DNA from 4 places in the Bradyrhizobium sp. USDA 372 genome. Region 1 is predicted to be linked to each of the others. Evidence: predicted binding sites of a transcription regulator. Region 1 holds the regulator's gene; each other region holds the start of a gene.
The links. The regulator PhoB, encoded in region 1, activates phosphate uptake and scavenging genes when phosphate is short. The targets are predictions, from matches to a motif close to TGTCATNNANCTGTCAT.

Region 1 (7,283 bases):
GGCGCGTTCGAGCCGGCCGACGCTGTCCTCGATTTCCGCTTCGGTGACGATCAAGGGCGGCAGGAAGCGCACGACATTGTCGCCGGCCCCGACGGTGAGCAGCTTTTCGGCGCGCAGCGCCGTGACGAGATCGCCCGAGGGCACCACGGCCTTGATGCCGATCAAGAGGCCCTCGCCGCGCACCTCGCTGACGACATCGGGGTGACGATCGATCACGGAGGCGAGCTTCTGCTTGAGCAGCAGCGACATCTTCTGCACGTGGTCGAAGAAGCCGGGCTTGAGCATGACGTCGAGCACGGCGTTGGCAGCCGAGATCGCGAGCGGATTGCCGCCGAAGGTGGAGCCGTGCGAGCCGGGCCCCATGCCGGCGGCCGCATCCGCGGTCGCCAGCACCGCGCCGATCGGGAAGCCGCCGCCGAGCGCCTTGGCGAGCGACATCACGTCCGGTGTGACGCCGGTGCGCTTGTAGGCAAAGAGCTCGCCGGTGCGGCCCATGCCGGTCTGCACCTCGTCGAAGGCGAGCAACAGGCCGCGCTCGTTGCAGAGCTCGCGCAGCGCCTTCAGGAAGGCGGGAGGTGCAGCACGAACGCCACCCTCGCCCTGGATCGGCTCGATCAGAATGCCGGCGGTGTGCGGGCCGATCGCCTTCTTCACGGCGTCGAGGTCACCGTGCGGCACCTGATCGAAGCCGTCCATCGGCGGACCGAAGCCCTCGAGATATTTCGCAGATCCCGTCGCAGCCAGCGTCGCCAGCGTGCGGCCATGGAAGGCACCCTCGAAGGTGATGATGCGATAACGCTCCGGATGGCCCTTGGAGAAGTGATGATGGCGGACGAGCTTGACCACACCTTCCAGCGCCTCGGCGCCGGAATTGCAGAAGAACACGAAGTCCGCGAAGCTCTCATTGCAGAGGCGGCTTGCGAGCTTCTCGCCATCGGGGCTCTGGAACAGGTTCGACATGTGCCAGAGCTTCGTCGCCTGCTCCTGCAACGCCTTGACCAGCGCGGGATGAACGTGGCCGAGCGCATTCACCGCCACGCCCGAGGTGAAATCGAGATAGCGATCACCATTGGTCGCGATCAGCCAGCAGCCTTCGCCGCGCTCGAAACCGAGGTCGGCCCTGGCGAAGACGGGGAGCAAATGCGGCGCGGCGCTGTTAGTCATGACGTCACTTGAATGTTGCGGACGGTGTGAGGCACGCATTGCGCAACGCACCATTGACCGGCCCCGGAAAACGAAACGTGCCGCCTTTTAAGGGCGGCACGTGGCACTATCTTATGCTTGGAAAGACGGGTGTCAATGCCGCCCGGAAAGCCTCGCGAAACGCTGAATCCGTAGTCTTGCGGTGCCGATTTTGCGGGTTTTTCGCCACGGAACATGTGGAAGCGAGTCGGCGGACTCTTGCGCGGGAGTCACGCCATATTGTAGCGTTTGGACTGTCAGATACGACATCTCGTGCAGCAGTTCTGATCCCAAAAGTCCTCATGTACCGGCGTAAACGTTCGGGCGTCTTGAGCGCGCCCGGCGAGCCTTAAGGGATTCTGGCGGCACGGGTTTTTCAAGGCTTTAGGCAATCGCGGCGAAGGCTCCAGGATGGCAGGCGCGCTGCGAGGGAAAGGGTGCAATGACGGTTTTGACCTGGTCCGATGATCGCGTCGAGCAGCTGAAGAAGCTCTGGGAGGCCGGACTTTCGGCCAGCCAGATCGCGGCGGAGCTCGGCAATGTGACCCGCAATGCCGTGATCGGCAAGGTGCACCGGCTCGGCCTGTCCGGCCGCGCCAAGAGCCCTTCATCGGCAGCGCCGCGGCCGCGCAAGGCACGGCCCGCGCAGCACATGATGCGCGTGACGCGACCCGTTGCGCGCGGTAACACCGCGCTGGCGCAGGCCTTCGAGGTCGAGGTGGAAGCCGAGCCGGTTACCTACGACAACGTGGTGCCGATGAGCCAGCGGCTGTCGCTGCTGGAATTGAACGAGGCGACCTGCCACTGGCCGGTCGGCGATCCCTCGAGCCCGGATTTCTTCTTCTGCGGCGGCAAGGCGCTCTCGGGCCTGCCCTATTGCGCCCAGCATTCGCGCGTGGCCTATCAGCCCGCAGCGGACCGCCGTCGCGCACCGGCGAAGCCGAGCACGCGCTGAGCTTGCGGGATTAGTTGATCGCCGAGATTACAGCCGTCACACGATGACGGCGCCACCTACTCAGTGTCATCCCCGCGAAGGCGGGGATCCATAACCACAGGGCGCAATTGCTGCGCGAGATGGTCACGCCGGGTCTTCGCCAAACAAAGTCCTTGGGTTGATCGCGACGAGCGCAAGCGCTCGCGCTGAGATCCCGGGCTCGCGCTGCGCGCGCGCCGGGATGACGGCTGAGATTGTGGCCACAGCTCGCCAAACAACAGCTCGAAACGCCTACGTCTGCTCGGCCTTCGCGAAGCGATCATCCAGCGCGTAGCCGGCGCCGCGGACGGTGCGGATCGGGTCCTGCTCGCGGCCGAGATTGAGCAGCTTGCGCAGGCGGCCGATATGGACGTCGACGGTACGCTCATCGATATAGATGTCGCGGCCCCAGACGCTATCGAGCAGCTGCTCGCGCGAGAACACGCGGCCGGGATGCTCCAGGAAGAACTCCAGCAGGCGATATTCGGTCGGGCCGAGATCGATCGGCCGGCCCGAGCGCGCCACGCGGCGCTTGTCGCGGTCGAGCTCGATGTCGCCATAGGCGAGCACGGTGGCGAGCCGCTCGGGGCTGGCGCGCCTGAGCAGACCCTTCACGCGCGCGAGCAGCTCCGGCACCGAGAACGGCTTGACGATGTAATCGTCGGCGCCGGTTGCGAGGCCCCGTACCCGCTCGCTCTCCTCGCCGCGCGCGGTGAGCATGATGATCGGCAGCTGCTTGGTCTCGGGACGGGTCCGAAGCCGCCGGCACAGCTCGATGCCCGACAGGCCCGGCAGCATCCAGTCGAGCACGATCAGATCGGGAATGTGCTCCTTGAGGCGGGTGTCGGCGTCGTCGCCGCGCATCACCGTCTCGACGTCATAGCCGTCGCCTTCGAGGTTGTAGCGGAGAAGCTCGGTGAGAGCTTCCTCGTCCTCTACCACCATAATGCGTGCGCCCATGTTGTCGTCGCTCCTTAGGTATTCGGCACCGTCGTGGCGAAGGTCGTCATGTCGCCCTTCGGCCGCTTGTCGGTGATCGCCTGGCCCTCGATCATGTAGAACACGGTCTCGGCGATGTTGGTGGCGTGGTCGCCGATCCGCTCGATGTTCTTGGCACAGAACATCAGGTGGATGCAGAACGAGATGTTGCGCGGATCCTCCATCATGTAGGTGAGGAGCTCGCGGAACAGCGAGGTGCAGATGGCGTCGACTTCCTCGTCGCCCTTCCACACCGCCATCGCCGCCGGCAAATCGTGCGCGGCATAGGCGTCGAGCACGCTCTTGACCTGCTGCTGCACGAGGTCTGTCATGTGCTCCAGGCCGCGGAACAGCTTGAGCGGATGGAAATCCGTCTCCAGCGCCGCGACGCGCTTGCCCATGTTCTTGGCAAGATCGCCGATGCGCTCGAGATCGGTCGCAACGCGCATGGCGCCGACGATCTCGCGCAGGTCGACGGCCATCGGCTGGCGGCGGGCGATGGTGAGCACGGCGCGCTCCTCGATGCGCTTCTGCAGCGCGTCGAGATCGGCGTCGGTGGTGACGACGCGCTGGCCGAGTGCCACGTCGCGGCGGATCAGCGCGTCGACGGAATCGACGATCATGCGCTCGGCGATGCCGCCCATCTCGGCGACCAGGCGAGTGAGCTCCTGAAGGTCGCTGTCGAAGGCCTTTACGGTATGTTCAGAACCCATATTCCGTCTCCTCAGCCGAACCGGCCGGTGATGTAATCCTGCGTGCGCCGATCGCTCGGCGACGTGAAGATCTTGCTGGTATCGTCGAACTCGATCAACTCGCCGAGATACATGAAGGCGGTCTTGTCGGAGACGCGCGCCGCCTGCTGCATGTTGTGGGTGACGATCGCGATCGTGTAATTCTCGGACAATTCCTGGATCAGCTCCTCGACCTTGGCGGTCGAGATCGGGTCGAGCGCCGAGCAAGGCTCGTCGAACAGGATCACCTCGGGCCGCACCGCGACGGTGCGGGCGATGCAGAGGCGCTGCTGCTGGCCGCCGGAGAGCGACAGGCCGGAGGCATTGAGCTTGTCCTTGACCTCATTCCACAGCGCGCCGCCGCGCAGCGCCTTCTCGACGCGGCCGTCCATCTCGGACTTCGAGATCTTCTCGTACAGACGAATGCCGAAGGCGATGTTCTCGTAGATCGTCATCGGGAACGGCGTCGGCTTCTGGAACACCATGCCGACCCGGGCCCGCAACAGGTTGAGGTCCAGCTTGGCGTCGAGGATGTTGGTCTGGTCGAGCAGCAGCTGGCCGGTGGCGCGCTGGCCCGGATAGAGGTCGTACATCCGGTTGAAGATGCGCAGCAGGGTCGACTTGCCGCAGCCCGACGGGCCGATGAACGCCGTGACGCGGTTGGTGCCGAGCGTCAGATTGATGTTCTTCAGCGCGTGGTGCTCACCGTAGTAGAAATTCAGGTTGCGCGCGGTGACCTTGGCGGGCGCCTCGGGCAGCGGCTGCGAGCCGGGATGAACGGTCGGCGCGCTGACGGAAACAGACATTTCACTCATTTTGCAGTCCTCTCGGCGCCAAGGATGCGCGCGCCAATGTTCAGGGCAAGCACGGTCAGGGTGATGAGCAGCGCGCCGCTCCAGGCGAGTTGCTTCCAATATTCGTAGGGGCTCTGCACGAAGTTGTTGATGGTGACAGGTAGGTTCGCCATCGTCTTGTTCAGGCCGAGGCTGAAGAACTGGTTCGACAGCGCCGTGAACAACAGCGGTGCGGTCTCGCCCGCGACACGGGCGGTCGCCAGCAGCACGCCGGTGATGAGGCCCGAACGCGCGGCACGATAGGCGATGCGCTTGATCACCAGCGAGCGCGGCAGACCGAGCGCAGAGGCCGCCTCGCGCAGCGGATTCGGCACCAGCAGCAGCATGTCCTCGGTGGTGCGCACCACGACCGGGATCACGATGACGGCGAGCGCGAGGCTGCCCGCGATCGCCGAGAAGCCCCGCATCGGCACCACCACCGCGCCGTAGATGAACAGGCCGATGATGATCGAGGGCGCCGACAGGAGAATGTCGTTGATGAAACGGATCACCGAGGTCAGCTTGTCGTTGCGGCCGTATTCGGCAAGATAGGTGCCGGCGAACAGGCCGAGCGGCGCGCCGATGCCGACGCCGATCACGGTCATGATCAGCGAGCCGACGATGGCGTTGAGCAGACCGCCTTCGTTCGATCCGGGCGGCGGCGTGTTCTCGGTGAAGACCTGGAGGTTGAGCCCGGCCAGGCCGTTGTAGAGCAACGTCATCAGGATCAGCGCGAGCCAGGTGACGCCGAACGCAGCGGCTGCGATGCAGAGACCGCGAATGACGATGTCCCAGCGGCGGCGGCGCGAATAGATCGGGTTCATGACTTCACTTCCCCGCCTTGGTTTCCAGGCGCAGCAGCATCAACCGGGCGGCCGCGAGCACGAAGAACGTCAGCACGAACAGCAGGAGGCCGAGCAGGATCAGGCCGGACTGGTGCAGGCCGTCGCTCTCGGCGAACTCGGATGCGATCGCGGCCGAGATCGTGGTGCCCGGCGCGAAGATCGACGAGGAGATCTTGAACGAATTGCCGATGATGAAGGTCACCGCCATGGTCTCGCCGAGCGCACGGCCCAGCGCCAGCATGACGCCGCCGATGATGCCGACGCGGGTGTAGGGGATCACGACGCTGCGGACGACTTCCCAGGTGGTGCAGCCGACGCCATAGGCGGCTTCCTTCAGCACCGGCGGCACCGTCTTGAACACATCGACCGAGATCGAGGTGATGAAAGGCAGCACCATGATGGCGAGGATCAGGGCGGCGTTGAACAGGCTGAGATAGGACGGGGGACCCGCGAAGATCGCGCCCAGCACGGGAACACCGTCGAACACCCTGATCATGAAGGGCTGGAAGGTGTTGGCCAGGAACGGGCCGAGCACGAAGAAGCCCCACATGCCGTAGATGATCGAGGGGATGCCGGCGAGCAGCTCCACCGCCATGCCGATCGGGCGGCGCAGCCATTGCGGGCAGAGCTCGGTGAGGAAGATCGCAATGCCGAGACCGACGGGAATGGCGATCAGCATCGCGATGAAGGAGGTGACGAGCGTGCCGTAGATCGGCCCGAGCGCGCCAAGCACCGGCGGATCGGCGGAGGGCGCCCAGCGCTGCGTCCACAGGAAGGAGATGCCGTATTCCTTGATCGCCGGGAACGCACCGACGATCAGCGAGATGATGATGCCGCCGAGGATCAGCAGCACCGAGATCGCGGACAACCGCGTGATCCAGTAGAAGGTGACGTCGCCGAGCTTGAACGCGCTCAAGGCCTTGGCGCGATCATATGGACCGGCAGCATCAATCACATTGCTCTCGACAGCCATCTCAGCCACGCCGATCCCCTGTACCCATTTATATACGTATATACGCTTGTTGTTGGTGGCGGTCCCGTGCCCCGGATGCGGTGCAGCGCGAAGCGGTGCGCTGCTGATCCGGGGCCTGGTGCTTGTGGGTCCCGGCTCTGCGGAGCGGCACACTGGACGATGCTTTGCATCGCCAGGGCCGCACCGCGTCCGGGACACGAGAGCTCTACTTAGCTCTTGATCTCGGCAGCCCAGGTCTTCTCGATCAGCTGGACGACGCTGTCCGGCATCGGGATATAATCGAGCTCTTCAGCCGCCTTGCCGCCGTTCTTGAAGGCCCAGCGGAAGAACTTGATGGCTTCCTGCGAGGCCGCCTTGTCGGTGGCGGACTTGTGCATGAGGATGAAGGTCGCCGCCGTGATCGGCCAGGACTTCTCGCCGGGCTGGTCGGTCAGGATGACGTAATAGCCGGGCGCCTTGGCCCAGTCGGCGTTGGAGGCGGCCGCCTGGAAGGCCTCGACGGTCGGCTGAACCGGCTTGCCGGCCTTGTTGACGAGACCGGTGTAGGTCAGCTTGTTCTGCTTGGCATAGGCGTACTCGACGTAACCGATCGAGTTCTTGGTCTGGCTGATATTGCCCGACACGCCTTCGTTGCCCTTGGCGCCGACGCCGACCGGCCACTCGACCGCGGTGCCCTCGCCGACCTTGCTCTTCCAGTCCGCGCTGGCCTTGGAGAGGTAGTTGGTGAAGTTGAAGGTGGTGCCCGAACCGTCCGAACGGCGGACCACG
Region 2 (7,283 bases), 3.3 Mb from region 1:
GGTTGCGGATCGTCGACCATTGCAGGCCCGAACCGTTCGCCGCCATGGTGCCGGCGACGCCCGACGACAGCACATGCGTGGTGGAGACCGGAAGGCCGAACACGTCGGCCGCGCCGATCGTGGCGGCGGCCACGAGCTCGGCGGACGCTCCTTGCGCGTAGGTGAGATGGCTCTTGCCGATCTTCTCGCCGACCGTGATGACGATGCGCTTCCATCCGATCATGGTGCCGAGGCCGAGCGCGATGGCGACCGCGATCTTCACCCAGTTCGGGATGAACTTCGTGGCGGCATCGAGCGATCCCTTGTAGGCGTTCAGCGTCGCGATCTCCTCCTTGGTGAGATCGTTCTCCTTGTCCTTCATCAGGAAGCGGATCGCTTCGGAGGTCATGTACATGTCGTTGCGGGTGTTGCCGACGGCTTCCGCGGGCACCTTGTTCAGCGTGCCATATTTGGCGACCTGGTCGCCGACATCCTTCACCAGCACGGCAAGCGAGGGATAGGTGCCCTCGTTGATGTGGCGCAGCGTGATGTACTGCGTCACGGCGGGGCGGGGATCGCCGATGATGCTGTGGCCGGCGCCCTTCGCCGAGATCACCTTGGCGGCCGCATCGGAGGTCTTCTGGAACTGGACGACCTGCGATTCCGGCAGCGCGCGGTTGAGCGCGTAGGCCGTCGGCACGGTGCCGATCAGGATCAGCATGATCAGGCCCATGCCCTTCTGGCCGTCGTTCGAGCCGTGCGCGAAGCTGACGCCGGTGCAGGTCGCGATCAAGAGGCCGCGGATCCACAGCGGCGGCGCCTTGTTGCCCTCCGGCGCGGAATAGAGCGCCGGGTTGCGCACGATGAACTTGAGCAGGAGCAACAGCGTGGCGGCGCAGATGAAGCCGAACAGGGGCGACAGCAGCAGCGCGTAGCCGATCTCGGTCGCCTTGGTCCAGTCCACGCCCGAGGTGCCGTCGCGGCCGCGCATGACGGCGTTGGCGACGCCGACGCCGATGATCGAGCCGATCAGCGTGTGCGAGGAGGAGGCGGGCAGGCCGAAAAACCAGGTGCCGAGATTCCACAGGATCGCGGCGATCAGCAGCGCGAACACCATGGCAAAGCCGGCGCTGGAGCCGACCTGGAGGATCAGCTCGACCGGCAGCAGCGAGACGATGCCGAAGGCGACCGCGCCGGAGGACAGGAGCACGCCGAGGAAGTTGAAGAAGCCCGACCACATCACCGCGACTTCGGCCGGCAGCGAATGGGTGTAGATCACGGTCGCCACCGCATTGGCGGTGTCGTGGAAGCCGTTGACGAATTCGAAGCCCAGCGCGATCAGGAGCGCGACGAACAGGAGGATGTAGGGCAGGTAGGTCGTGACCCGCGCGCCGGTGGCATTGACGTCGACATAGATGCTGTAGGCGACGAACAGCAGGCCCGCGGCGAGGATGCCGAAGAACAGGATCATCGTCAGCGGATTGAAGCCCTTGTCGAGATTTGGCCGCGAGGCCGGCTGGACGGGCGCGGGATCTGCTACCGCGCGGTCGAATGCAACATCGGTCATGTCTGGACGCCCCTTAACTTTCAGGTCAAGGCATTGTCCGCGATGGATTTGAAGCCTGGATGACAACCGAGGCGCGAAAGCCGTTTTCCTGCAAGTATGCCGTTGTCCTGCCAGTGCTTAGGCGGCGCGTGCGGCCTTCTTCTGCAAGCCGGCGGCGATCTTCAGATCCTCGACAAAGCGTCGATACTCCAGCACCTTGGCTTCGGGATCGGGCAGCCGCAGCAGATAGGACGGATGCACCGTCACGAGCGCCTTGCGCCCGTCGGGAAGATCGATCAATCGGCCGCGGTTCTTGCCGATGGGAGTGATCTTGCCGAACACGCTCTGCGCGGCAGTTGCGCCCATCGCCACGATGAGATCGGGCTGGATTGCCGAAACTTCCCGCTCATACCATTGCCGGCACGCCCGGATCTCCGGGGTGTTCGGCTTCTGGTGCAGACGGATCTTTCCGCGCGGCACGAATTTGAAGTGCTTCACCGCGTTGGTGACATAGACCTTCTTGCGGTCGACGCCGGCCTCCTCCAGCGCGCGGTCGAGCATCTGCCCGGCCGGGCCGACGAAGGGGTGACCGGCGAGGTCTTCCTTGTCGCCGGGCTGCTCGCCGACCAACATGATGTTGGCATTCTCAGGGCCTTCGCCGAACACGGTCTGCGTCGCGTCCTTGTACAGATGGCAGGCGCGGCAATGCGCGGCCTCCTCGCGGAGCGTTTCGAGATCGTCGGCAGCTGGCTTGCGTTTCATCGGAGCCTCCGGCCGCTTCTGAGGCTTATGCGGATCGGTTGCGGCATTGGCGATCATGGCACCGGTCATGCGTTCGGCGTCCTCGATCAAGGGCTTAATGATCGAAGCCTCGGGCAGGTTCCTCCAATATTTCTTCGGCATCTCGGCCTGCATCGCCTTCACCTTGAGCCGGGCCGGATTGAAGATGCTAGCGTAGTAACGCCGCCAGGTTTCCTCGAGACGGTCTTCGCCCGGCGCCTCGCTCTTGCTGACGCCCGGCGTGAACGAGAGCGCATGGCCGTCCCAATGCGCGCAGAGGTCCGGGGTCAGGATCGACCAGGGCATGTCGGCAAAGCGCTTGACGAAGAACGGCGCGGCGAGCTCGACGATATGATGCTCCGGCTCGAACCAGGCGACGTAATGCGCCTGGCGTTCCCGGCCGATCTCGCGGAAGCGGACGAAGGCATGCATCTTGTGCTCGTCGCGATAGACCGCTTTCGCCATGGAAGTGACGCGCGCGACATCAGGATCGGTCGCGACCTCGATGAGATCGTGGTTGTCCTTCAACCGGAACAGCAAGCGATAGAGGATCGCAAAGCGCTCGCCGTCGCGATGCAGGATCGCCGCCTTGGCGAGCTCGACGAATTTGCCTGATACGTTGAAGGTACCGTCGTTCACCTCGAGGATCGGAGACGGCGCGGGGGACGCGAACAACTCGGCTTCGCCGCCTTGCACGGTCCAGGTGACGTCGCTGGGCGGCACGTGGTGAAGCACGAGGCTGCGCGCGGCATTGCGCCAGCCGTCGAAATCGGTTTCGGTGTCGAGGGTGATGTACTGCATCAGAAGCCAAATCCCAGTTGCGTTGCCTTCGGCTTGAACCGTTCGATCAGCCCGGCGGAATCGAGACGATGCGATGAGGGGCGGTGATCGCTGAGGACGATGAACGGCAGCGCCTTGTTGCGTGGCACATGCAGCCGCGCGAGATCGGCGAGGCGGATCGTGGTGGTGCGCCTTGTTGCGATGATGCGGTCGACCGTCCTGGTGCCGAAGCCCGGAACGCGCAGCAGTTCCTCACGGCTGGCGCGGTTGACGTCGAGCGGGAAGCGGTCGCGGTGGCGCAGCGCCCAGGCGAGCTTGGGATCGATGTCGAGCGGCAGCATCGCGCTGTCGTCGACGATCTCGCCGACATCGAAGCCGTAGAACCGCATCAGCCAGTCGGCCTGGTAGAGCCGGTGCTCGCGCAGCAGCGGCGGCGCGCGCAGGGGCAGTGCGCGGCTGGCATCGGGGATCGGGCTGAAGGCGGAGTAATAGACGCGCCGCAGCCGGTAGGCGCCGTAAAGGTTGGCGCTGGTGTGGAGAATGGTGTGATCGGAGGCGCTGTCTGCGCCGACGATCATCTGCGTGCTTTGGCCTGCGGGCGCGAAGCGCTGCGGCTTGGCCTTTGTTTTCGTTGTGCGGTTCTCCTCGGCCTCGTCCAGCTTCAGCCGCAGCCGGCCCATGGTGCGGCGGATCGCGCGCACGTCCTTCTCCGGCGCGAATTGCTGCAGGCTCGTCTCCTCAGGCATCTCGATGTTGATCGAAAGGCGGTCGGCATATTTGCCGGCCTCTGCGATCAGCGCGTCGTCGGCCTCGGGAATGGTCTTCAGGTGGATGTAGCCGCGGAAGTGATGCTCCTCGCGCAGTTTGCGCGCGACGCTCACCACTTGCTCCATCGTGTAGTCGGGGCTGCGGATGATGCCGGAGGAGAGAAACAGGCCCTCGATGTAATTACGCCGGTAGAAGTCGAGCGTGAGCTTGACCAATTCGTCGATGGTGAAGCGGGCGCGTGCTACGTTCGAGGACGCGCGGTTGACGCAATAGAGGCAATCGTAATTACAGGCGTTGGTCAGCAGCACCTTGAGCAGGGAGATGCAGCGTCCGTCCGGCGCGTAGGAATGGCAGATGCCCATGCCTGGCGCGGTCGAGCCCATGCCCTTGCCGTCGCTGGAATCCCGCTTCTCGGTGCCGCTGGAAGCGCAGGATGCGTCGTATTTGGCGGCATCCGCCAGAATCTCTAGTTTGCGTTGCACGTCCATTTGGGAATCCCTTTGATTCAACTCATGAATCCGACAGCGCGCCAATTCGATTGACTCTTCGAGCACCGTTAGCTTTATATTAGAACATATCATGAACAAATGAGCCAGCCGTTGGTTCTTCTTTTGAAGACCACGGCACCAATTCCTGAAGGAGCGGCGAGCATGAGCGGCGCACGCATCAGCGCGCTTGCGACCTTGCGCAGCCAGATCGAGCGCATCGAGACGGCGGAGGTCATGCATCAACACGATCGCGTCGCGCTCGGCCACAGCGAGGCCGACAGCGCGCTGAAGGGCGGGCTCGCGCGCGCGGCGATCCACGAGGTGTTTTGCGAGGGGCGCCAGGGCGCGGCCGCGACGGGCTTTGTCATGGGGCTTGCGGGACGCGTGAGCGCGCGTCGGCCGCTGCTGTGGGTGCGACAGGATTTTTCGGAGCTCGAAGCCGGTGCGCTGTCGATGAGCGGGCTCGCCGAGCTCGGCCTCGATCCGCGCCGCCTGGTGATGGTGCGCGCGGCCGATGTCGAGAGCGCGTTGCGCACCTCGGCCGATGCGCTCGCCTGCGATGCGCTGGGCGCCGTCGTGCTCGAGCTGTGGGGCGAGACCAGACAGTTCGATCTCGTGGCAAGCCGCAAGTTGACGCTCGCCGCGCAAGGCTCGGGCGTTACCGGCCTCTTGCTGCGGATGGCGGCGCAGCCGCTGCCTTCGACCGCGGAAACACGATGGATGCTGCGGGCGGCGCATTCGCCGCCGGGCTCGGTGTGGAGTGCCTGGGGCGCGCCGGTGTTCGATGCCGAACTCTTGCGCAATCGTCATGGCCCGTGCGGCCGGTGGATCATGGAATGGAATTGTGATGAGTGCCAGTTCAGTGAACCGTCGACGTATCCTCAGCCTGTGGCTGCCGCGCCTGCCCATCGACAGGATCCAGCGGTTCTTCAGCAGCGCCGGGCTGGGTAAGACCAATCATGAGCCTGATATCGTCGTCATCAAGGACAACAATGCGCTGGTGATCCATGCGCTGGACGAGGCCGCCGAGCGCCTCGGCCTGTATATCGGCCAGCCGCTCGCCAATGCGCGGGCGATGTGTCCGGACCTGCGTGTGTTCGACGCCGACCCTGTCGCCGATGCCAAGACGCTCAGCGATATCGCCGATTGGTGCGACCGTTTCACGCCGCTGGTGGCGCTCGATGCGCCGCACGGGCTGTTCCTGGACATCACCGGCTGCGCCCATCTGTTCGGCGGTGAGGCCGCGCTGCTCAAGACGCTGGTCCGCGCGCTCGGCCGGCAAGGCTTTGCCGTCAGCGCGGCGATCGCCGGCACCTCGATCTGCGCCCGCACGCTGACGCGGCAGGCATCCGGCACCATCGTTGCCGATGGCGGCGAGGCGGAGGCGATCAGGTCGTTTCCAGTCTCCGCGCTCGGTGCAGGTGAAGCCATCACCACCGGCCTGCGCCGTGCCGGGCTGAAGACCATCGGCGATGTCGCATCGCGCAGCGCCTCCGAAATCACGGCGCGGTTCGGCGCGCGCTTCTCCACGCTGCTCGCCCATGCGCTGGGGCAGGGCGATGCGCCGATTAGCCCGCGAAAACCGCTGCCCGATTACATCGTGGAAAAACGCTTTGCCGAGCCGATCGCGACCGACACCATGATCGCGATGACGCTGTCGCGGCTGGCCGACACGCTTGTTACGTCCATGGAGAAGCAGGGCAAAGGCGCACGGCGACTTGAAGCGGCATTCTTCCGCACCGATGGCGTGGTGCGCACGATCACGGTCGAAACCGGACGTCCCGTAACGCGAAGCGCCGTGATCGACCGCCTGTTCCGCGAGCGGCTCGATGCACTCGCAGATCCCCTCGATCCCGGCTTCGGCTTCGACATGGTGCGGTTGTCGGCGAGCCGCACCGAGATCGTGGTGCAGGAGCAACGCGATCTCGATGCGCATGTCCACGACAATGACGAGCTCGCCGCGCTGATCGACCGCATCGCCGCGCGCATCGGGGGAAAACGCGTCGTCGTGCACCTGCCGCAGGATACCCACATCCCCGAAAGCGCGGTGCTGGCCGCATCGGCGCAGCATCATCTCGCGGCTGCCATGCAGGCGGAATGGCCTGTTCGTACCGAGGGAGAGCCGCCGCTGCGTCCCTTGCGGCTGTTCGACAAGCCGGAGCCGATCAAGGTGCCGTTCGCGACCGTGCCCGATGGCCCGCCGCATCAATTCACCTGGCGCCGCGCGCTGCATGCGGTGGTGCGGGTGGAGGGCCCCGAGCGCATCGCGATGGAATGGTGGCGGCAGGACGGCAAGCAGCTGACGCGGGATTATTTCCGCATCGAGGATGCCGAGGGCCTGCGCTTCTGGATCTTTCGCGACGGTCTCTATGAAGGCGAGGTGTTCGACGGTGACGGCAAGCCTGCGTCTCCCGGCTGGTATGTGCACGGTCTCTTCGCATGAATACGCTTGGCTATGCCGAGATCGGCATCACCACAAACTTCTCGTTCCTGCGCGGCGGCTCGGATCCGCGTGCCTATGTGCATCAGGCCAGCGCTCTGGGAATTCCGGTGATCGGCATCGCCGACCACAACACGCTCGCCGGCGTGGTGCGTGCCTGGAACGAGCTCGACAATGACGAGGTGCTGCACAAGCCGAAACTGTTGATCGGCGCCCGCATCGTCTTCATGGATGGCACGCCCGACATCCTGGTCTATCCACGCGATCGCGCCGCCTATGGCCGGCTGTGCCAGCTCCTCACGAGGGGCAAGCGCGGCGACGACATCACGCGGATCGAGAAAGGCGAGTGCCGTCTCACCTTCGCCGATCTCCTGGAATTCTCGCAAGGCCAGCTCCTGATCCTGACGCTGCCGCATCGTTTCGAGCCGGCGCAGGCGCTGGATGTTCTCGCAAAGCTTAGGGATAGCCGTGCCGAGGGCGTGTGGCTGGCGGCGAGCCTGCT
Region 3 (7,283 bases), 1.2 Mb from region 1:
GCAGCACCTGCGGCAGCAGGCCGAAGCGGATCTCGTGCAGCGCGCTGCCGCCGGAGGCGCGGATGCCTTCGACCTGCTTCTGGTCGGCGCCCTCGATCGCCTCCGAGAACAGCTTGCCGAAGGCGCCGAAATCCGACACCGCGATGGCGAGCACGCCGGCGAACGGGCCGAGGCCGACGACGTTGATCCACACCAGCGCCCAGATCAGGGTGTCGACGCCGCGGATCGAATCCAGGAAACGACGGACCGGGAAGCGCAGGATGTTCGACGGCACGATGTTGCGCGCGGCCAGCAAGCTCACCGGCAGCGCGAACACCGCTGCCAGCGTGGTGCCGAGCAGCGCGATCGAGAGCGTCTCCCCGAGCGCCTTCAGATAGACCGGCAGGGAGGAGCCGGGATCGGGCGGGATCATCATCAGGCTAATCCAGCCGAGCTGGCTGAGGCCGGCGAAGAAGCGCGACGGCGAGAAATCGAGATCGACGAGGCCGTAGATGAGAATCGCGAACGCCGCGACGATCATCGCGGGCGTCGCGAGCCGCGCCGAGGCCGGCCGATCGAACACATCGGGGTAGCGTGCACGCATCTCGCGCGTATCGACCTCCTGCGGCCTCGTCACGTCCGCGCCTCCTTGCCGAACAGGCGGCCGCGCAGCCAGCCGGTGGTGATGTCGATGATGAAGACCGTGACGATGATGGTGAGCAGGATGGCGCTGACGTCCGAATAGTAGAACTTGCGGATCGCGACGACGAGCTCCTGGCCGATGCCGCCGGCGCCGACGAAGCCCATGACGGAGGCTTCGCGGACATTGATCTCGAAGCGCAGTAGCGCGTAGCTGGCGTAGCCGGCGGTGACCTGCGGCACGATGGCGAAGCGCATGCAGGAGAGCCAACTCGCCCCGGTCGAGCGGATGCCCTCGACCGGCTTCATGTCGGCATTCTCGACGATCTCCGAGAACAGTTTTCCGAGCGCGCCGGTGGAGTGGATCGCAATCGCCAGCACGCCCGCCATCGGCCCGAGCCCGAAGGCGATGACGAAGACCAGCGCGAAGACGATGCCGGGAACGGTGCGGGCGAATTCGAGCAGGCGCCGCACGGTAAAGCGCAGCCAGGGCGCGGGCGAGGTGTTCTCGGCCGCGAAGAAATTGAGGGCGAAGGCGAAGGTCGCGCCGATCAGCGTGCCGACATAGGAGATCAGCAGCGTCTCACCCAGCATCTTCAGCCATTTGCGCCAGCCCCAGAACCACTCGCCGACATCGGTCCAGACCCGCTGGCCGCTGTCGAGCGTGAGGATGCGGTCGAAATAGCTGACGAAGTTGCCGAAATAGGTGAACAGCGTGCGCAAATTCACTTCGGCGCCGATCGCGGCGAGAGCCAGCGCGGCGGCAAACACGCCCGCTCCCAACAGGAGACGAAGCCGCCTGCGTGAAACCGCCTGGCGATAGGCAGCGTTGAGCGCGGCGAGCTGCTGCTCGGGGAGGATCGAAACCGCTGTCGTCATGGGGTCGAAACAGGTCCCGTCAAAGAAAGAGCCGGGTCTTTGGGACCCGGCTCAGGTGCATCGTCCCGAAGACTCAGGACGCCTTCTTCTTACGCAGTGCGTCGACGAACTTGATCAGCTCGATCGTGCCATCCCAGTCCTTGGTGGTGGCGGGATGAAAGCCCTTCTTCTGGCCGTCGGAGAGACGGTCGAACGCGGCCTTGTCCTTGGCCGGCGCGTCGAAGAACGCCTTGGCAATGGCGGTCTTGGCGTCTTCCGGCAGGTCGGAATTGTAGGCATAGGGGCCGTTGATGATCGGCGCCGATTTGTGGATGATGCGGAAATCGTCCTTCTTCATCGCCGAGCCGTCGGCGTTCTTCAGCATCCCCTTGGTCAGCATCTGCGCCAGCGTGGAATCGTCGTCGCTGGTCCACTGGTTGGCAGCGACTTCGACCGTGCCCTGCGCCAGCGCCAGCATCGCGTTCTCGTGGCTGCCGGTGAAGACGACCTTGCCGAAATAGGCGTCGGCATCGTGGATGCCCATCTTGTCGAGCTCGAAGCGCGGCACGTTGTTGCCGGAGGTCGAGTTCGGGTCGACGAGGCCGAGGTTCTTGCCCTTCAGGTCGTCGATCTTCTTGTAGGCGCTGCTTGCCTTGACGAAGAACACGGAATAGTAGCCGGTCGAGCCGTCGGCGTTGATGTCGTTGGCGAAGGCCTCGGCCTTGACGCCGGTCAGGCGGGCACGCGCGAACGCGGCCGAGCCGTAGCTGGCGATGTGGATATTGCCGGCGCGCTGGCCTTCGATCACCGCGGCATAGTCGTTGGCGATGCGCAGCGTGACCTTTACGCCGAGTTCTTTCGATAGATAAGTCATGAACGGTGCCCAGCGCTCGGTGACGCCCGACGCGTTCTCGGCCGGAACGACCGCAAAGGTCAGCTCGGGGTATTTGGCCTTCCAGTCGTCGGCCGAGGCGGAGGCGGTGAAAGCGAGCGCAGCGGCGCCAGCCAGGATTAATCTGCGAGTGATCATGATACCCTCTTCATCGGTTGGGGGTCGGTTGACGCAAACTGGCAATTGAACAGGTGCGATGCGGCTTTAGGCGGCCGCGGCGGTTCCGAGCGCCGGCACGCCCTCGGGCGCCGGGACAGGCAGGCCACCCACGACGTCGGCAGCTTCGAGATCGTAGAGCTCGCGCGCGACGTGATCGGTCAGCGCGGCCGGCGCGCCGTCGAACACCACGCGACCGGCGGCCATTCCGATCAGGCGGTCGCAATAGGTGCGGGCGAGATCGAGCGAATGCAGGTTGCAGAGCACCGTGATGCCGAAATGCTTGTTGATACGCAAAAGCGCATCCATCACGATCTTGGTGTTGCGCGGATCGAGCGAGGCGATCGGCTCGTCGGCGAGGATGATGTCGGGCTGCTGCACCAGCGCGCGGGCGATCGCGACGCGCTGCTGCTGGCCGCCGGAGAGCTGGTCGGCCCGCTGGGCAGCGAGCGAAGCGATGTCGAACTGCTCGAGCGCCGACATCGCCAGCGCCTTGTCCTGCTCGGGCCAGGCCTGCGACAGCGAGCGCCAGGCTGGCATCGTGGCGAGACGACCCATCAGGACATTGGTGAGCACGTCGAGCCGACCGACCAGATTGAACTGCTGGAAGATCATCGCCGAGCGGGCGCGCCACTGCCGCAGCTCCTTGCCGCGCAGCAAGGTGACGTCGACGCCGTCGAACAGGATGCGTCCCCCGGTCGGCGTCACAAGGCGATTGATGGTCCGCAGCAACGTCGACTTGCCGGCTCCGGATCGCCCGATCACACCGACGAAGCCACCGGGGGAAACTTGAAACGAAGCGTCGTCCACCGCGGCTTTCGCGCCGAAGCGACACGTCAGGCCTTCAACCACCAGCATACAGGGGCTCCAGAGTAGCTGGAGCCAACCGCTAACGCCCGTGCTTAACACTTGTGTGACACACGCGCTGCGATGCGGCGATCCTACGCACGTCATCCCCTGTCATCTCGTTGTCATGACATCGTCATCCAGCCGCTCGAAGAAAAACGCCCCGCCCTCGCACTTCGGATGCAACATGGCCGCCAAAGCTCTTTCGGTTCAGCCGACCGTCGATCCCTCGGCCAAGCTGCACGAGACCAGGCTCGGCGCCTATACCGAGGTCGGCGCCCGCACCATCCTGCATGAAGTGGCGATGGGCGATTACTCCTATGTCGTGAACGACGCGCAGATCACCTACACCACCATCGGAAAATTCTGTTCGATCGCGGCGATGACCCGGATCAATCCCGGCAACCATCCGATGCATCGCGCCACGCAGGCTCACTTCACCTACCGCTCCAGCGCCTATTTCGAGGGTGCGAGCGACGATTCCGAGTTCTTCGACTGGCGGCGCCAGCATCACGTTCATATCGGCCATGACGTCTGGATCGGCCATGGCGCGATCGTGCTGCCGGGCCGCAACATCGGCACCGGCGCGGTGATCGCCGCCGGCGCGATCGTCACCAAGGACGTGCCGGCCTACACCATCGTCGCCGGCAACCCAGCCCGTATCGTACGGCGGCGGTTCTCGGAGGAGATCGCCGGACGCCTTGCAAAGCTTGCCTGGTGGGACTGGGATCACGACAAATTGCGCGAGGCGCTGCCCCATTTCCGCAAGCTCGGGATTGAAGATTTCCTCTCGACATACGAAGCACGGGCAAGCTCACTCGCCAATTCCCCTGCCAGCAAACGAAGCGCGGTCGCGTGACAGACATATTCATCGAAGGCGGCCGGGCCTTGATCGGCGCCGAGCTCGCCGAAACCTCTCTTCTCGTCTCCGGAACGGACATTGCAGCGATCGATGCCTCTCGCGGCCGGGCGCGGCTGGCGCTCGACGCGCGTGACTTGCTGGTTCTGCCCGGCATCGTCGATCTGCATGGCGATGCCTTCGAGCGGCAGATGATGCCGCGCGCCGGCGTCGACTTTCCGATCGACGTTGCGCTCGCCGACAGCGACCGCCAGGCGATCAGCAATGGCATCACCACCGTGTTTCACGCCACGACCTGCTCCTGGGAGCCGGGCCTGCGCAGCGCCGACAATGCGCGCGGCCTGATGGAGGCGATCGAGCGGCAGCGCCCGCAATTCGCCGCCGACACCCGCTTCCACCTGCGGCACGAGACCTACAATCTCGATGCCGAGGCCGAGATTGCACAATGACTCAGCGAGGGCCGCGTCGACCTGTTCGCTTTCAATGATCACATGGACGGCACGGTCGCCGACATGGCCAAGCCGCGCAAGCGCAACCGCATGGTGGAGCGCACCGGGCTGTCGAGCGAGGATTTTGACAAGCTGGTCGAGCGCGTGGTCTCGCGCGCCGCCGAGGTGCCGGCTTCGGTATCACGGCTGGCCGCTTTTGCCCGCGCAGCCGAGGTGCGGATGCTCTCGCATGACGACGCGAGCCCAACGATGCGCCGGGACTTTCGCGAGCTCGGCGCCTTGATCGCGGAATTTCCGATCAACGAGGAAACGGCGCGCGCTGCGGCCAGCCACGGCGATGCCATCGTCTATGGCGCGCCGAACGTCGTGCGGGGCGGCAGCCACACCGGCTGGACCAGGGCCTCCGACATGATCGCCAAAGGGCTCTGCTCGGTGCTGGCGTCGGACTATTACTATCCGGCGCAGCTGCTCGCCGCGTTCCGCCTGGCCGCCGATGGCGTGGTGCCGCTGGCTCAGGCCTGGGATCTGGTCTCCGCCGGCCCGGCGCGCGCAACCGGCCTCACCGATCGCGGCCTGCTCGCGGAGGGACGCCGCGCTGACATTCTCCTCGTCGACGACAGCCTGGAGCTGCGGCCGCGGCTGATCGCGGTGATCTCAGGCGGCAAGCTCGTGCATCTCACCGACGCGACGCGGCTGCTCACCACGGCAGCAACGCCGCGCGAGGCTATCGTTGCGGCATGAATTGGTTATGCTGAGGTAATGACAGGTTTCCCCCGCTACGCGATCTATTTTGCCACCGGCAGCGACAGCGCCCTCTCCCGCTTCGGCGCCGAGCTGCTCGGCTATGACGCCTATACCGGAGACGAGCTGCCGTTTCCGCGACAAGCGCTGCATGTCGCGCCGGACTGGCGCGAGGTCAGCGCCGATCCCCGCAAATACGGCTTTCACGCCACGCTGAAGGCGCCGATGGCCCTGGTATCGGGCAAGACCGAGGTCGATCTGAAGGCTGCCTGCGCGGCCTTCGCCGCCGAGGCGCGGCCGCATCCCGTGATCTCGCCAATTGTGGATTCCATCAGCGGCTTCATTGCTGTTATTCCGGCCGCGCCGGTCGAAGCTCTGCAGCAACTTGCCGCCGATTGCGTTCGCGAGTTCGACCCATTTCGCGCCGCGCTGACGGCGGAAGATCGCGCCCGGCGCAAGCCGGAGAAGCTCAGCGAGCGGCAGCGGGACTATCTCGACCGCTGGGGCTATCCCTACGTGATGGAAGAATTCCGCTTCCACATGACGCTGACGGGGCGCCTGGATGCGGAACGGCGCGGGCCGATCCTGGCGATGCTGCGGGAGCGTTTTGCGGCGCTGAAGCTCGACGCGCTAGCGGTCGACCGCATCGCGCTGTTCAAGCAGGATGATGCCAAGGCAAGATTTCGCATCACCGGCGAGTGGGCTCTGGCAAGATAGTTCACCACGTCCTCCGTCATTGCGAGGAGCGAAGCGACGAAGCAATCCGGACTGTTTCCAGAGGGAAAATCTGGATTGCTTCGCTTCGCTCGCAATGACGTTTGAAAGACATACTCAACCAAATTAGCGCTAGCTCGCAAGATTGAAAGCGAGCGCCACCGCGCCAACCACAACGAGGCTGGTCGCCCAGACTGCATCCAGGTTGAACCAGCTTCGCGAGACGAACCTCAATCCCAGATGGCGGTAGACCAGCCACGCCAGACATCCGCCGGCGCCGACCATGGCGGCAACGTGCACCAGGGACACCAGCACCGCCATCCCGAGATTTGCCTTCATCAGCGCGCCCGCCGCCTCATGGCCGGCATCGAGCTCGAAGGCCTTGCAGAGCCCGAGATAGATCGGCACGAGCATCAGGGCGGCGCCGTGAGCGATGGCGACGGCAAATGACCAGAGCGCCAATTGCGTCGGCGGAATTCGTGCCAGCGTGCGCGGATGACGCCGGTCGATCAGCCGATAGACGCCAAAGCCGATGACGAGAAGGCTCGCGACGATCTGGATCGGGCGCTGCCACGCGGCCAGCACGAGCAGGAAGGCGAACGGCAGCAACACGAGAAGTGTTGCCAGCAGATGCCCGGCCGCCAGAGCCCACAATGCACGGAAGAGCGCGCGCGGGCTCTTGTCCATGAGCCCGGCCGAAACGGCGAGCGGCCATCCCATTCCCGGATTGACCCCGTGGTAGAGGCCGCTCGCAACAAGCGCGAGCCACAGCCAGCCAAGGGCCGGGCTCGCATGCGTCCCATCTAGACCGACGGGTAGCAAAAGGAGTCCGTCGAACAGTCGCCGCCCTCGAGCCTGATCTGGTGCGCACGATATCCGTCGGGGAAACTCACGAAATAGTTCTTGTCGAGCTCGAGGCCACCGTTGCGACCGACATTCGCCATGACTTCCACGCCCGGAACCCCGTCGGGATAGAACTGGTCATCCCAGGTGGAATAGAGCGAATTGGTCCAGTACACGCGCCGGCCGTCGCGGCTGATCTCGACCATCTGCGGACCTGCCGCAAAGGCCTTGCCGTTCGGATGGGGCGTGCGCCGCGCGATACCGCCGATGTGGACTGAGCCCGCAAGCTTCGGCTTTCTGGGATCGC
Region 4 (7,283 bases), 690 kb from region 1:
CCGGCTGGGAGATCCGCAGCCGGTCCAATGCCTCGCCGCAGCTCGAACGCAATATCAGCCGCTTCACGCAGTTCCTGACCCTGGTCGGCCTTGCCGCGCTGCTGGTCGGCGGCGTCGGGGTCGCCAATGCCGTCAAGAGCCACATCGACCGCAAGCTCGAGGTGATCGCCGCCTTCAAGGCCGTCGGCGCCACCGGCCGGGACGTGTTCGGCATCTACCTGGCGCAAGTGGTCCTGCTGGCGGCGATCGGATCCGTGATCGGCCTTGCGCTCGGCGCCGCGATGCCCTTTGCCATCGTTGGCCTGTTCGGCAAGCTGCTGCCGCTGCCGGTGGTGCCGGCCGTGCATGCCGACGAGCTCGCGCTGTCCTTCGTCTACGGCCTCCTCACTGCGCTTGCCTTCGGCCTGTGGCCGCTCGGGCGCGTGCACGACGTGCCGGTGGCCGCGCTGTTCCGCGACACCATCAGCTCCGAATGGCACCGGCCGCGCGCGGGCTATCTCGTGTTCATGGGGGTCGTGATCGCACTGCTCGTCGCGGTCGTGATCGGCCTGTCGTTCGACAAGCGCATCGCCGCGGTGTTCGTGGCCTCCTCGGTCGTCGTGTTCGCCTTGCTGCGCGGCATCGCCGCCCTGCTGATGGCGATCGCACGCCGGCTGCCGCGGACGCGGCTGCCGATGCTGCGGCTTGCGATCGCCAACATCCACCGGCCGGGCGCGCTGACGCCTTCAGTCGTGCTGTCGCTGGGACTCGGGCTCGCCGTGCTCGTCACCATCACCCAGATCGACGGCAATCTGCGCCGGCAGTTCCTGGCCGCACTCCCCGACCAGGCACCGTCGTTCTTCTTCATCGACATTCCGAGCGCGCAGGCCGAGCAGTTCGACGCCTATCTGCACCGGATCGCCCCCGGCGCCCGAATCGAGGACGTGCCGATGCTGCGCGGGCGCATCGTCGCCGCGCGCGGGGTGCGCGCCGAGGAGCTCAAGCCCACAACCGATTCCGAATGGGTGCTGCAGAGCGACCGCGGGCTGACCTACACCGCCGAGCTGCCCAAGGGCTCCAAGGTGGTCGAGGGCGAGTGGTGGCGCGCCGATTATTCCGGCCCGCCGCTGGTCTCGATGGAGAAGAAGATCGCCGACGGGCTCGGCCTCAAGCTCGGCGACGAGGTGGTGGTCAACGTGCTCGGCCGCGACATCCCGGCGAAGATCAGCAATTTGCGCACGATCGACTGGCAGGGGCTCGGCATCAATTTCGTCCTGGTGTTCTCGCCCAACGCCTTCAAGGGCGCGCCGCACACCCACATCGCGACGCTGACGGAAGCGGGCGGAAATGCGGCGGGCGACGGCAAGATCATCAAGGAGATCGCCGACGCCTATCCGATGGTGACGAGCGTGCGCGTGCGCGAGGTGATGGAGACGGTCGGCTCGGTCGTGACCAATCTGGCCCTGGCGATCCGCGGCGCCAGCGCCGTGACCCTGATCTCGGCGATCCTGGTGCTGGGCGGGGCGCTCGCCGCCGGCCACCGCCACCGGGTCTATGATGCGGTGATCCTGAAGACCCTGGGCGCGACGCGGCTGCGGCTGCTCGGCGCCTATGCTCTCGAATACCTCCTGATCGGCCTTGCCACCGCGGTATTCGGGGTGATCGCCGGCAGCATCGCGGCGTGGATGATCGTCACGCGGCTGATGACGCTGAGCTTCGTCTGGCAGGCCGGCAGCGCCGCCGGCGTGGTCGCGGCCGCGCTGGTCGTCACCGTCGGGCTCGGCCTTGCCGGCACGCTGCTGGCATTGAACAAAAAGCCCGCGACGGTGTTGCGAAATTTGTGACAAATTGAAGCGGCGGATCGAGCCGGAATCGCCCCGGTTTCCGCGATTAACCACGCTGCTCGTCAGCTCCACGTCAGGATTACCGCCAAGGGCGACATTCGGCCGCGCGTGGAAGGTTGCAGCGAATGTGTTAGTTTCCCACATATCGAATGGGTTCGGGGCCCCGATTGTGAGCCAAAATTTAGTCGGCTGGCAGCGGTCTCCGAGATTGAATTTGACGAACCGGCGGCATGGCGACCCTCATGCCGGACCGGACCAACCAACGGGAATTCGACCATGTCGGACCTAGACCGTAACTACGCTTCTCCTTTCGGCAGGGCCGCCGGGCGTGTCGACGCCGCGACGGTCGATGCCGGCCTGCGCGCCTATATGCTGCGCATCTACAACTACATGAGCATTGGCCTGGCCATCACCGGCCTTGCCGCGCTCGGCGTCTACATGGCCGCCGTGACCGACGTCCCGACGGCGGACGCCGTCCGCGTCGGCAAGCTGTTCCTGACGCCGTTCGGCTACGCCATGTTCGTCAGCCCCCTGAAGTGGCTGTTCATGCTCGCGCCGCTCGCGATGGTGTTCGTGATCTCGGCGGGCATCAACCGCCTGGCCCCCTCGACCGCCCAGATCCTGTTCTGGGTGTTCTCGGCGCTGATGGGCATCTCGCTGTCGTCGATCTTCCTGGTGTTCACCCACACCTCGATCGTGCGGGTGTTCTTCATCACCGCGGCCACCTTCGGTGCGCTGAGCCTCTACGGCTACACCACCAAGCGTGACCTGACCGGGATGGGCTCGTTCCTGTTCATGGGCCTGATCGGCATCATCATCGCCAGCCTGGTGAACCTGTTCCTGGCCAGCTCGATGCTGCAGTTCATCGTCTCGGTGGTCGGCGTGCTGGTGTTCTCGGGCCTCACCGCGTGGGACACCCAGCGGCTGAAGAACGACTACATCTACGGCTATGCCTCGGCCGGCGGTGACATCGCAGAGCGTGCGGCCATCACCGGCGCACTGTCGCTGTACCTGAACTTCATCAACCTGTTCACGCTGCTGCTGCAGCTCCTCGGCCAGCGCGAGTAGGCGACAGGACCGAGCGAACGACACGAACCCCGGCCGAGAGGCCGGGGTTTTTGTTTGGGGGGTCGCGGGGGCGGCCACAAACACCGTCATTGCGAGCGCAGCGAAGCAATCCAGAGTCCCTCCGCGGATGCATTTCTGGATTGCTTCGCTGCGCTCGCAATGACGCTGCGGAGGCGGCGTAGCCCCCTTCCAGCAGTCGGATGAAGGCTCTATCCTTCCCGCCATGTCCGCACCCGATATCAGGCCCACCACCGAGGCCGACCTTCCCGCCATCACCGCCATCTACCAGCAGGCCGTCCGCGAGGGCACGGCGACGTTCGAGCTGGAGCCGCCTGACCTTACGGAGATGACGCGCCGCTATCGCGCGCTGATCGACGGCGGCTATCCCTACTTCGTCGCCATGCTGGACGGGAGCGTGGCCGGCTATGCCTATGCCGGCGCTTACCGGCCGCGGCCTGCCTACCGCTTCACGGTGGAGAACTCGATCTATCTGGATCCGTCCTTCCACCGCCGCGGCGTCGGCTCGCTGTTGCTGGAACGGCTGATCGCCGAATGCGAGACGCGCGGCTTCCGCCAGATGATCGCGGTGATCGGCGATTCCGCCAATGCCGGATCGATCGGCGTGCACACAAGGTGCGGCTTCAAGATGATCGGCACGCATCCCAGCGTCGGGCTGAAATTCGGGCGCTGGCTGGACACGGTGATGATGCAGCGCGACCTCGGCGAGGGCGCGCGCACGGTGCCGGGGAAGTAAGCTCGGTTTCGTAAGGGTGGGCAAAGCGCAAGCGTGCCCACCGTTCGCGGCGATTGAGATAGGACGTGGGCACGGCGCGGTGCGCCTTTGCCCACCCTACGGCAGCGTTCGTGCCGCTACACCACCGCCAATTTCCGATCGATCACCAGCAGCACGCGCTCGAGCTCGTGGCCGCGGCGCAGGATCAGGCCGGTCGCCGAGATCACGCTGTACATGCCTTGCTTGCGCGCGAGGCGCGGGTCCTTCTCGATGCGGTAGATCGGCACTTCCGAGGCACGGCGATAGACCGAGAACACGGCGCGGTCCTTCAGGAAGTCGATGGCATAGTCGCGCCACTCGCCGTCGGCGACCATGCGACCGTAGAGATTGAGAATCCGGTGCAGCTCGAGCCGGTTGAAGGTCACCCGGTTCGGCGGCGCATGCGCCGCGGCGGGACGCGCCGCCGCGCGCTGCTCGCTCGGCTCGGCATCCTCCGACGTCAGACTCATGGGAAGCGCCTCCTCATCGCACGGCTATGACCCGGGTCCGCGAAGACCGTCCCCGGAACCGCGTTCATGACACTTGCATGATTGCGCCAACCGTTCCGCGCCGCAAGGGGCTCAACCGGTCGAATCGACAGTGCGTCGGGGCACACGCAAGGGTGGAACTCCGTCGCGGCAAACCGTCACGGGATCGTTAGCAGGAATCATAGTATCGCCGCTTTTCCGCCAACCGCCCGCCGCCCTGCATTGCGAAAAGACTGGTGTGCGTTGACCCGGTCCTTTCGGTTCCGGATTCCTCAGCCCCCAGCCCCCCGGGGTCGAACAGGATCGGGTCTGTACGCACGACAAGGAGGGCCAACGCAAGTTGGTCCTTTTTTGTTTGTGTCGGGATGTTTCCGGTGACTGTCATTCCGGGGCGCGCCTCTTGGCGCGAACCCGGAAATCCATTGCTCAGCTTGCACAATGGATCGATGGATTCTCAGGTGCGCAATTGCGCAGCATAGTTCGCGCTTCGCGCGCCCCGGAATGGCGAAGCATCAGTTGCTGAGACGTTCTGCTTGCTTCAATGCAGCGACGTGTACGCCGCACCCAACATCGGGCCCGGTCGCTCGCGGCTGCCGTCCTGGACGTAGACCACTGCGCCGTCGACGCCGTCGCGCGTGAGATTTTCGATCGGCACCGTCCAGCTCTCTGGACGGCCGGTCCAGTCGCCGACCTTGAGCAGGTTGCGCACCACGTTGTGATAGGTGACCTGCTGTCCGCGGTTCTCGCCGCGGGTGATCGCGATCGGCACCGACTTGGCGATCGAGCAGATCCAGACCTCGCCATGCGAGACCGTGGGCTCCTTGCTCGCGGCCACCGACACGTTGATCTGCTTGCCCGAGAGCGACATCGTCACCGGCACGCTCATCACGCCGTTGCCCTTGTCGGTCTTGCCGATCGCGTTCTCGATGCCGGCGCGATCGCTGCCGATGACATGCGTGGAGCCGTTGACCACGACCTGTGGCGTGTAGACCTCGCGGTCGCCGCGCATGCGCGAATAGGCGCGCTGCCGTGCAGAGAAACGCGAATCCGCCAGCGTGTCCTTCCAGCCGAGATAGTCCCAATAATCGATCGGCATGCTCAGCGCGATGACCGAGGGATCCTTGGAGAGATCGCCGATGATCTGGTCGGCGGGCGGGCAGGAGGAGCAGCCCTGCGAGGTGAACAATTCGACGACGGCGCGGGGATCAGCCTCGGCAGGACGAATGACGGCGATGATCGCACATATGCCGAGAGCTCCCGACCAGAGGGCACCGGACCAACGTGGAATCAGATGGGAAGCCGTCATTGTCGTCATGTCGAACGCCGCACACCGTTGCTCTCAGGGGAAATCTTATCGCCGGATGGTCACCGTAGTCTTACGGGGCGCGGTACATTCATCCATCCGGGCCACCGTCCAAGGGGAGGTATTCCGCCGGGCGGGCCCATCTGAAGCGTACCGCAAACGCGCGAAGGCGGCCTTTGATAGGCCGCCTTCGTTAAGGCTTCTACTCACTTCGCAGTGAGCCATCGTTCACAAATCCGCGCTTACGCCGCGAGCTTGCGCAGCACGTAGTGCAGGATGCCGCCGTTGCGGTAGTAGTCGAGCTCGTCCAGCGTATCGATGCGGCAGAGCAGCGAAACGCGCTGCAGCGAACCGTCGCCGGAGACGATCTCCGCGGTCAGCTTCTGGCGCGGCTTGAGGTCGCCGACGAGGCCGCGCAGCGTGACCTTCTCGTCGCCCTTGAGGCCCAGCGACGACCAGGAGGTGCCTTCCTCGAAGGTCAGCGGCAGCACGCCCATGCCGACCAGGTTGGAGCGGTGGATGCGCTCGAAGCTCTGGCAGATCACGGCGCGCACGCCGAGCAGGCGCGTGCCCTTGGCGGCCCAGTCGCGCGAGGAGCCGTTGCCGTATTCGGCGCCGGCGAACACCACCAGCGGCACCTTCTCTTCCTGGTACTTCATCGCGGCGTCGTAGATCGACATCTGCTCGCCGTCGGGCCAGTGCTTCGTCAGGCCGCCCTCGGGGATGTTGCCATCGGCGCCCTTCAGCATGAAGTTCTTGATGCGGATATTGGCGAAGGTGCCGCGCATCATCACTTCATGGTTGCCGCGGCGCGTGCCGTACTGGTTGAAGTCGGCCGGACGCACCTGGTGCTCGCTGAGATATTTCCCGGCGGGCGAGGTGAGCTTGATCGAGCCGGCCGGCGAGATGTGGTCGGTCGTGATCTTGTCGCCGAACATGGCGAGGATACGCGCCTCGACGATGTCGGTGACCGGCTCCGGCTCCTTCTTCATGCCATCGAAGTAAGGCGGGTTCTGCACATAGGTCGAGGACATGTTCCAGCGATAGGTCTCGCTCTCGACCGTCTTGATCTTGCGCCAGTTGGTGTCGCCCTTGAACACGTCGGCGTACTTCTTCTTGAAGATCGACGCGGTCACGAACTTCTTCATGAAGGCGTTGATCTCCTTGGTCGTCGGCCAGATGTCCTTCAGGTACACCGGCTTGCCGTCCTTGCCCTCGCCGAGCGGCTCGGTGGCGAGATTCTTGGTGACGCTGCCGGCGAGCGCATAGGCGACCACCAGCGGCGGCGAGGCCAGGTAGTTCGCCTGCACGTCCGGCGAGACGCGGCCTTCGAAGTTGCGATTGCCGGAGAGCACGGCGGCCGCGACGACGCCGTTGTCGTTGATCGACTTCGAGATCTCCTCGGGCAGCGGACCGGAATTGCCGATGCAGGTGGTGCAGCCGAAGCCGACCAGGTTGAAGCCGACCTTGTCGAGATCGGGCTGCAGACCGGAATTGGCGAGATATTCCGCGACGACCTGGCTGCCCGGGGCGAGCGAGGTCTTCACCCACGGCTTGGCCTTGAGGCCCTTCGCGGCCGCATTGCGCGCGAGCAGGCCGGCGCCGATGAGGACGCTCGGGTTCGACGTGTTGGTGCAGGAGGTGATCGCGGCGATCACGACGTCGCCATGGCCGATATCGAAGTTCTTGCCTTCGACCGGGAAGCGCTTGGCCGGCTCCTCGGCCTTCTTGTACTCGCTGGCGAGCGCGAGCGAGAAGCCGTCCGCGACGGTGGGCAGCGCGATGCGGCCTTCCGGACGCTTCGGACCGGCCATCGACGGCACGACGTC

Region 2: AB7M16_RS31985 (inorganic phosphate transporter) is a predicted target of PhoB. The motif match lies at 1,595-1,611, and genes of this name have one in related genera.
Region 3: phnC (phosphonate ABC transporter ATP-binding protein) is a predicted target of PhoB. The motif match lies at 3,483-3,499, and genes of this name have one in related genera.
Region 4: AB7M16_RS20075 (DUF2794 domain-containing protein) is a predicted target of PhoB. The motif match lies at 4,200-4,216, and genes of this name have one in related genera.

The regions. Positions count from the first base shown of each region.
Region 1 is NZ_JBRJHR010000001.1:3,547,900-3,555,182, forward strand. Features, by position in the region: gene AB7M16_RS16865 (acetylornithine transaminase) at 1-1,164, opposite strand, end outside; gene AB7M16_RS16870 (GcrA family cell cycle regulator) at 1,625-2,137, shown strand; gene phoB (phosphate regulon transcriptional regulator PhoB) at 2,408-3,115, opposite strand; gene phoU (phosphate signaling complex protein PhoU) at 3,130-3,846, opposite strand; gene pstB (phosphate ABC transporter ATP-binding protein PstB) at 3,858-4,679, opposite strand; gene pstA (phosphate ABC transporter permease PstA) at 4,676-5,521, opposite strand; gene pstC (phosphate ABC transporter permease subunit PstC) at 5,526-6,515, opposite strand; gene pstS (phosphate ABC transporter substrate-binding protein PstS) at 6,725-7,283, opposite strand, start outside.
Region 2 is NZ_JBRJHR010000001.1:6,848,161-6,855,443, forward strand. Features, by position in the region: gene AB7M16_RS31985 (inorganic phosphate transporter) at 1-1,546, opposite strand, end outside; gene AB7M16_RS31990 (UdgX family uracil-DNA binding protein) at 1,664-3,106, opposite strand; gene AB7M16_RS31995 (putative DNA modification/repair radical SAM protein) at 3,106-4,341, opposite strand; gene AB7M16_RS32000 (ImuA family protein) at 4,504-5,292, shown strand; gene AB7M16_RS32005 (Y-family DNA polymerase) at 5,189-6,784, shown strand; gene AB7M16_RS32010 (error-prone DNA polymerase) at 6,781-7,283, shown strand, end outside.
Region 3 is NZ_JBRJHR010000001.1:4,796,786-4,804,068, reverse strand. Features, by position in the region: gene phnE (phosphonate ABC transporter, permease protein PhnE) at 1-616, opposite strand, end outside; gene phnE (phosphonate ABC transporter, permease protein PhnE) at 613-1,497, opposite strand; gene phnD (phosphonate ABC transporter substrate-binding protein) at 1,571-2,506, opposite strand; gene phnC (phosphonate ABC transporter ATP-binding protein) at 2,573-3,382, opposite strand; gene AB7M16_RS22615 (chloramphenicol acetyltransferase) at 3,558-4,229, shown strand; partial or broken gene AB7M16_RS22610 (alpha-D-ribose 1-methylphosphonate 5-triphosphate diphosphatase) at 4,226-5,419, shown strand; gene AB7M16_RS22605 (DUF1045 domain-containing protein) at 5,438-6,136, shown strand; gene AB7M16_RS22600 (hypothetical protein) at 6,266-6,853, opposite strand; gene AB7M16_RS22595 (selenium-binding family protein) at 6,937-7,283, opposite strand, start outside.
Region 4 is NZ_JBRJHR010000001.1:4,239,747-4,247,029, reverse strand. Features, by position in the region: gene AB7M16_RS20090 (ABC transporter permease) at 1-1,823, shown strand, start outside; gene AB7M16_RS20085 (Bax inhibitor-1/YccA family protein) at 2,100-2,891, shown strand; gene AB7M16_RS20080 (N-acetyltransferase family protein) at 3,115-3,645, shown strand; gene AB7M16_RS20075 (DUF2794 domain-containing protein) at 3,762-4,133, opposite strand; gene AB7M16_RS20070 (DUF1223 domain-containing protein) at 4,690-5,466, opposite strand; gene acnA (aconitate hydratase AcnA) at 5,697-7,283, opposite strand, start outside.